One region of the Sphingobium sp. TKS genome, then DNA from elsewhere that is predicted to be linked to it. Evidence: predicted binding sites of a transcription regulator. Region 1 holds the regulator's gene; each other region holds the start of a gene.

Region 1 (2,264 bases):
GTGATGATCGTGACCAGTTCGCCACCCGCCATCTTGATAACGGGAGATGGTCGCCATGTCGCGGTCCGGACTGCGAATGACGGCATGGCGACGCTGCGCGGGCGGGCGGGCAGCTATGTGCGGGAGGTCATGGCGGAAAGCGCGGGCTATGACGGCACGCTGGAGGCAATGGCGGCGTTGCCGCAAGCCCGCTGTTCTCCCGATCTTTGCGCCGTTCGCGTGACGGGCGGAGGCCGGAACTGGAACCTGCTGCTGACGCGAAGCAGCATGAAGATCGACAATGCCATATTGGCGCGGGATTGCGCGCGCGTCGATATCGTCGTCAGCGATCGGCGCCTGCCGGGGGTCTGCCGACCGCGCTGGTTGAAGGTGGATCGACGATCCCTGGCCGCAACGGGCGGCCTTGCCATCGATCTCGACCATGGCTCCATCCGCAGCGTGAAGACCGGGAATGACGAGCATCCCTGGGTCGCGCGGCCTTTGGGTCGACCGCGCGGATTGCCGGGTCGTCAGTTATAGCGCCGCAATAACCCCGCCAGCTTTCCCTGTATCCGGACCTGCTGCGGATTGTAGATTTGCGGTTCATAGGCACTGTTGGCGGGATCGAGCCGAACCTTCTGTCCTTCGCGGTGGAAATATTTGAGGGTGGCCTCATTCTCGTCGATCAGCGCGACCACGATCTGTCCTTCGCGCGCCACCTCGGTGCGCTGGATGAGCGCGAAGTCGCCGTCGAGTATTCCCGCCTCGACCATGGAATCGCCTGCCACTTCCAACGCATAATGATCTCCGGTCCCGAGCAGCGCCGCGGGGACGGAGAGCATATTCTGCCCCTCCAACGCTTCGATCGGCACGCCCGCCGCGATGCGGCCGTGCAGCGGAATCTCAAGGATGTCATTGGCGGCAGGCGGCGTGATCAACGCCGGTCCGGTCGCCAAGGGGGCTTTGAGCGGCGCAATGAGCTTGGGCGCGCGATGCATGGCGTCGGGAAGCTTGAGCACCTCCAGCGCACGGGCGCGATTGGGCAGGCGGCGAATGAAGCCGCGCTCCTCCAACGCGTTGATTAGGCGGTGAATGCCGGATTTGGACCGCAGGTCCAGCGCTTCCTTCATCTCCTCGAAAGAGGGGGAGACGCCTCCCTCCTCCAGCCGGGTCTGAATGAAGCTCAGCAATTCCTGTTGCTTGGGTGTCAACATCTCGCCTTGCCCTCCTTGGAACGTATGGGGAACGCATAGGAAACGGAAAGGGGTAAGTCAAGCGCCTGGTTATTATCCCTTTCCGACAAGTAGCGATATCCGCTATATGCGATCCCCATGCCGAAGGAGATTCGGCATGAAGGGGGCAAGATGGCAAAGTTCAGCCAATCAATGGAGCGCCTACTCTCGGTGGCTTCATCGCTATTCACTTTTTCAGGCTCCATCGTTCCGGGCACGATTTTGGGCATCGTGATGGCCTATCTTTCTCAGGGCGTGGGCCTCATCAATCAATTCGGCGCTTTTGGATGGATAGCCTGCGGCTTGGTGACGTTCTTACTTACCAGCATGTCCTTCGCACTATTCGCCAAGACGCAGCTCTGGAGAGTCGAAAGAAGGCATCGGGCACGACTGGACGGGGAGGGCTTAGATTTTGATCCAATGGCGCGGGTTTATCAGAATAAGAGGCTGTATTTACGCGATCTGGCGCCGCTTGGACGTAAGCGTGTCAACGGTAAGAAGTTTATTAATTGCGAGATAATCGGCCCCGGAACTGCTATCATAGGAATGAACACCGATCCTTCTAAAAGGATGAGTGTCATGAGTGATTGCAATACCTATGATGTGGATTGCATCGAGATAGACCCAAGCAGCCAGTCAAACTTGGCTATTGGATTTTGGGATTGCGACTTTGAAGGTTGTAACTTTTACCACATGACCTTGCTTTTCATGGGTAGATCCAACGACACGTTAAATTGGATAACTCCTGATTTTCGCCAAGGAAATTTGCTAGAGGCTCAAGAGCATGAACAGCAGAGTTAACGATCGCTTCGACCGCCTGCTAGACGCGATGGCCCACGGCCACGCGCCTGTTAGCGGGAAAAAGAAACCATCAGGCGATCCAGCATCAGATGCGGAACGTCGCGCATATTGTGACGAAACTCAAACTCAGCGAGATACTTCGGGAGATGCTTCGCGCTGACATGAATGTGGGTGCCGTTAATCCCGCGCTTTAGCTGCGCCCAGAAGCCTTCAATGCCGTTCACGGTGGTTCCGGTGGCGCTGACATATTGA
Region 2 (2,264 bases), on a different replicon from region 1:
CTTGCGTGAGCGTTGCCGCATAGAAAGCGCCCTGCACGCAAGGGATAGGTGCAGGGCGCGTCCGTCTTGCTGTCGGGCAATAAAGGACGCGCCCGTTATATCGGAATGACACAGCATTTCAAAAGCTATTCGGCTCATTCTCGAAATTTATTGCCCTGCGTTCCATTTCATTGATCATATTGTTCAACTGAAAAAGGGAACGATTGTTAGCGCGATCATTCAATTGAGTTTTGTCTTGGTGACGCCGAGCATCGCCATGAGCTGGGTCCCGGTCGTGTCGTCGCCATTTTTGAGGATCGCGGCAAAGCCGCCGATCATCTTGCCGAAATGCTCGCCCGATAGCCGCATGTCGCGCGGGGTTTGCTGATCGTCGTCCGCGGTGATCAGCATCGCGATTCCCATGGCGAGGGCTTCGGTCAGCATGGGCATGGCGATACTGGCATGGCCTTCCTGCACCTCGCGCGATCCCATGGCATGGGTTACCGCCTGGATCGCGATCTGGGCGCAAACATGGCGATATTCGCCCGGTGAGAGATTATCGGGAATATCGAACAGTTCTTCCGGTACGGCCTTGATGCTCATGGCTTCATCCTCTGTGTCGGCTCACGGCCTTTTTCCATTCCCGTTCATCGGGAGGGGGAAATTTGATCCGCAGCGGTTGCCGGGTGGTTTCGATCGAGACTGGGCGGACCTTGCGACCATAGCGTTTCGAACAGCTGGTGCAGTAGAAGCATCGGACTGCGTCGCGAAAATCATCGGTCCAACCTTTGCGGTGGAATTTCCACCACAGGCCATGGGGTTCGAACAGGCCCACCCGCCGGCAGCGGCATTCGACCTTGACCGTATAGCCCCAATGGGCGGCCTCGAAGATGGAGGTCGTCTGCCGATCATGATCGTGGGTGATGCCATCACGGGTTTGCATGTCTCACGCGCTCGTCCCAGGCTAAAGCGCCCAGCATATAGGGGCCATCATCGCGCCGGCCTTCGCGGATCTCGCGCAGGAAAGCGCGATTGTCGAAGCCGCGCTTCTCCAGCGCTTGCGCCACCGCCTCGCGGATATGATCGATATGGTCCATGGTCCGGTCCTCTGGCTTCACCACGGAATCTCATCATCGTCGACGAGCGCCGGATCCTTGCGGGGATCGACGGGCGGTGTCGTCGATTCGGTGCCGGGGGTCTCAAACAAGTCCGCTTGTTCTGGCGCCTCAGCCGACTTGGCGCCAAGCCGTAGACTGAGCTTTCGACGTTGCTGCATCGCGATTCTCCTCGATGATTTCAGGCCAGTCTCGACTGCCTCGATGGGGTGCGACTCCGGCCCATTGACTCTTAGCGCCTTTGGAACAAAAAAGGAACAAACAACCGCCGAGTCATAGGAGGCCCTTCATGACGGAAAGAGGGGCACGTCCCCATGTCGCTGCGCTGCGCGCAAAAATCGCCGAGATCGAGGGTGGTGATCGCCGGGCGCGGTCGGTGTTGCCGTTCGGGATCGAGGTGATCGATTCGAAGCTGCCGGGCGGCGGCCTGGCGCTGGGCGCGCTGCACGAAGTGGCGGGCGGCGCGCAGGGAGCGACCGATGGCGCTGCGGCCGCCTTGTTCGCAGCCGGCATTGTCGGGCGGATCAGCGGCAGCATCCTCTGGTGCATGACCCAGGCCGATCTGTTCGCCCCGGCCATCGCCCAAGCCGGGCTCGATCCCGACCGGGTCATCTATGTGGAAGCCCGCGACGAGACCGCGCTGCTTTCCTGTTTCGAGGAGGGGCTGCGCCATGGTGGTCTGGGTGGCGTGGTGGCCGAGGTCGCGCGGCTGTCGATGACCGCCTCGCGGCGATTGCAACTGGCGGCGGAAAGCACCGGCACGATCGGTATCGCGGTGCGCCGCTGGCGGCGATCGGCCGAAGCCTCGGACCTTGGGCAGCCGACGGCTGCGGCGACGCGCTGGCGGGTGACGGCGGTTCCCTCTGAGTTGCTGCCGGTGCCGGGTGTCGGGCGGCATCGCTGGTTCGTCGAACTCATCCGCTGCCGCGCGGGCGAGAGCGCTGATTTTCTGGTGGAAGCATGTGATGCGACAGGTTGTCTCGCTCTTCCTGCCGACCTGGCCGACCGATCGGCTGCGTCGCAGGCTTGGGCGGAACGCGCCGCCTCCTGACGCGGCGCTCGTCCTGGTCGGCATGGAGGGTAATCGCCGCGTGCTCACCGCGGCGAATGCGGCCGCGCGCGCGATCGGGCTCCATGCGGGCATGGCCGCGACCCAGGCGCAGGCGCTGG
Region 3 (2,264 bases), 590 kb from region 1:
CTCTGTCGCATCAGGCGAGAGGGACGAGGCTCCGACGACTTCGAGCGCCAAGCGCGAGGCCAGCCCATCGCGGCGCGGGACGCGCGCGTGGCACGCCAGTCTGACGGAAGCGGCGAAGCGCCTGGCGACGAACCCCGACGAACAGGCGAAGATCGAGGCACGGAGCTTCTAAGGGGCCTCTACGTCCCCACGGCCGCCGAAAAGTCGGCGGCCGAGGCCCCGGCAGACGACGGCACCTATACCGGCCCGATCGTCGCCATCGACACCAAGACCGCCACGCACCTCGTAGGCGGCAAGCGGATCGACCATCAGCTCCGCTTTCTCCGGCAAGACCGGCGACCTGGCCGAAGGCAAGACGCTCGCGATCACCTGTCGTGGCGGGATCGGAAAAATAGTCGATCCCCAAACCCAAGCCAAACCCGCTCCCGGGGCCGCTAGCGTGCGGGGGGGGACCCGGATCTGCAGCATAGTTTCGGCCGACTATGGTGGACGAAAAGGGGGCCGGGATTACTCCCGGCCCCCCAACTCCCGGATCGGGGCGAGCGCCGGCAGGCGCGGCCCCCGAGGCGTCGGCCCCCGCGCTGCGCTGTGAAGCGAGTTGCACGCGGAGCGACGACGATCTTGCGCGCATCGATACTCGGCGAGCTGATCGGAATCAGCAGCCTTGACGAATCCTCCGACTCATTGGAACATAATAGGAACGAAAGAGTCGACGTGACTGATGTCCATGCAACCCGCCCCAATCGATCGGCCTCGCGCCGAACAGCTTGCCGCACTTCGCGCGCAGCTTGCGCAGGCGCACGCCCCGCGCGGGCCGGTGCTGGCGTTCGAACTCGCGGCGCTCGACGACCGGTTGGCCGATCGCGGTCTCGACGGCGCCGGCCTGCACGAGATCGCGGCCGCCAGCTCCGCGCTGAGCGATGACGCCGCGGCGACGCTGTTCGCGGCCGGAATCGCCGCCCGGTTCGCAGGCCAGCCAGGATCTACGGTGCTGTGGGCGCTGACCCGATTCGATCTCTATGCGCCGGGCCTCGAACAGGTCGGGCTTCGCCCCGATCGCGTCCTGTATGCCCAGGGCCGCAAGGACAGCGACGTGCTCGCGCTCGCCGAGGATGGCTTGCGCGACGGTTCGCTTGCTTGCGTGATCGCCGAGATAAAGGCGGCCGACCAGACCGCCACGCGGCGGCTCCAGCTTGCCGCGTCGGACGGCAAGACGCCGATGCTGCTCTATCGGCGCCATCGGTCGCGCGAGCGCTGCCCGCTCGAGCAGCCATCCTCGGCGATGACGCGCTGGCGCATCGGCTGCATCTCGTCGGCACGGCTTCCCTATCCCGGCGTCGGCCGGGGCCGCTGGTTGGTCGAGCTGATCCGCCAGCGGAACGGCAATCCTTTTTCTCTTGAAGTTGATGCTTGTGATGACACGGGTCGCCTCGCTCTACCTGCCGCAGCTCCCGATCGAGCGGCTGCGCCGGTCGGAGCGGCCAGCCAAGCCGCCTGAGCTGGTCCCCCTCCCGCAGGTGGTGTTACCACCGATTGACGACGATCCCGGCGCTTGCTCGGCACCACGCGGCGGCGGCTGGCGCCCCGGTGCGCGCTGGGCGCGCGACGACACAATTGGGCAGGGGCCGCGCCAGGCCGAGATCGACGCGCTCCCCAAGCACCAGCGCCCTACCATGCAGCAGATGGGACGGCGCAGCGAGCCAGTCGAACATCCGTTCAGGGCGATGCCGCCCGATGAGGGCGCGCCGGATTATGCGCCGGGATGGCTGCAGCCGGCGGTGGTGACGTTCGGCAGGCCGGTGATCCTGATCGAACGCGTCGGGCAACGCGATGTCGTCACCGCGGCCTGCCCGCTCGCGCTGGACCTGGGCCTGCGGCCTGGCATGGCCGCCGCCCACGCCCGCGCGCTTGTCACTGATCTCGACGTACGCGATGCCGAAGGCGAGAAGGACCGCGCCTTGCTCGATCGGCTTGCTCTGCACGCGATCGGTCGCTGGACGCCGACCGCCAGCGTCGCCGCACCGGACGGACTGTGGCTCGATCTCACCGGCACCACCCACCTGTTCGGCGGCGAACAGCGCTTCTGTCGGCGTCTGCTCGCTTTCCTGCGCAGGCTCGGCTTCACCGCCACGATCGCGATCGCCGGTACGCCGGGCGCGGCGCATGCGCTCGCGCGCTATGGCGGAGACGCCATTACCGTCCTGCCGCCCGGCGCCGAAACGCGGGCGATCGCCGAACTGCCACTCGCCGCCCTGCGCCTGGCC

Evidence for each region. Region 1 encodes LexA, which represses DNA repair genes until DNA is damaged. Its sites were predicted from a motif close to GTTCCNCNCTTGTTCT; they were not measured.
Region 2: a site for LexA is predicted at 1,338-1,353, ahead of K426_RS28520 (ImuA family protein). Genes of this name have one in related genera too.
Region 3: a site for LexA is predicted at 687-702, ahead of K426_RS10970 (ImuA family protein). Genes of this name have one in related genera too.

The regions. Positions count from the first base shown of each region.
Region 1 is NZ_CP005083.1:1,602,053-1,604,316, forward strand. It holds gene K426_RS08075 (ComEC/Rec2 family competence protein) at 1-519, shown strand, start outside; gene lexA (transcriptional repressor LexA) at 510-1,193, opposite strand; gene K426_RS08085 (hypothetical protein) at 1,344-2,012, shown strand; partial or broken gene K426_RS30245 (IS1595 family transposase) at 2,063-2,264, opposite strand, start outside.
Region 2 is NZ_CP005087.1:8,361-10,624, forward strand. It holds gene K426_RS28510 (hypothetical protein) at 220-582, opposite strand; gene K426_RS28515 (hypothetical protein) at 587-922, opposite strand; gene K426_RS31620 (hypothetical protein) at 909-1,100, opposite strand; gene K426_RS31975 (hypothetical protein) at 1,094-1,255, opposite strand; gene K426_RS28520 (ImuA family protein) at 1,384-2,145, shown strand; gene K426_RS28525 (Y-family DNA polymerase) at 2,060-2,264, shown strand, end outside.
Region 3 is NZ_CP005083.1:2,194,448-2,196,711, forward strand. It holds gene K426_RS31275 (hypothetical protein) at 1-172, shown strand, start outside; gene K426_RS10970 (ImuA family protein) at 722-1,498, shown strand; gene K426_RS10975 (DNA polymerase Y family protein) at 1,674-2,264, shown strand, end outside.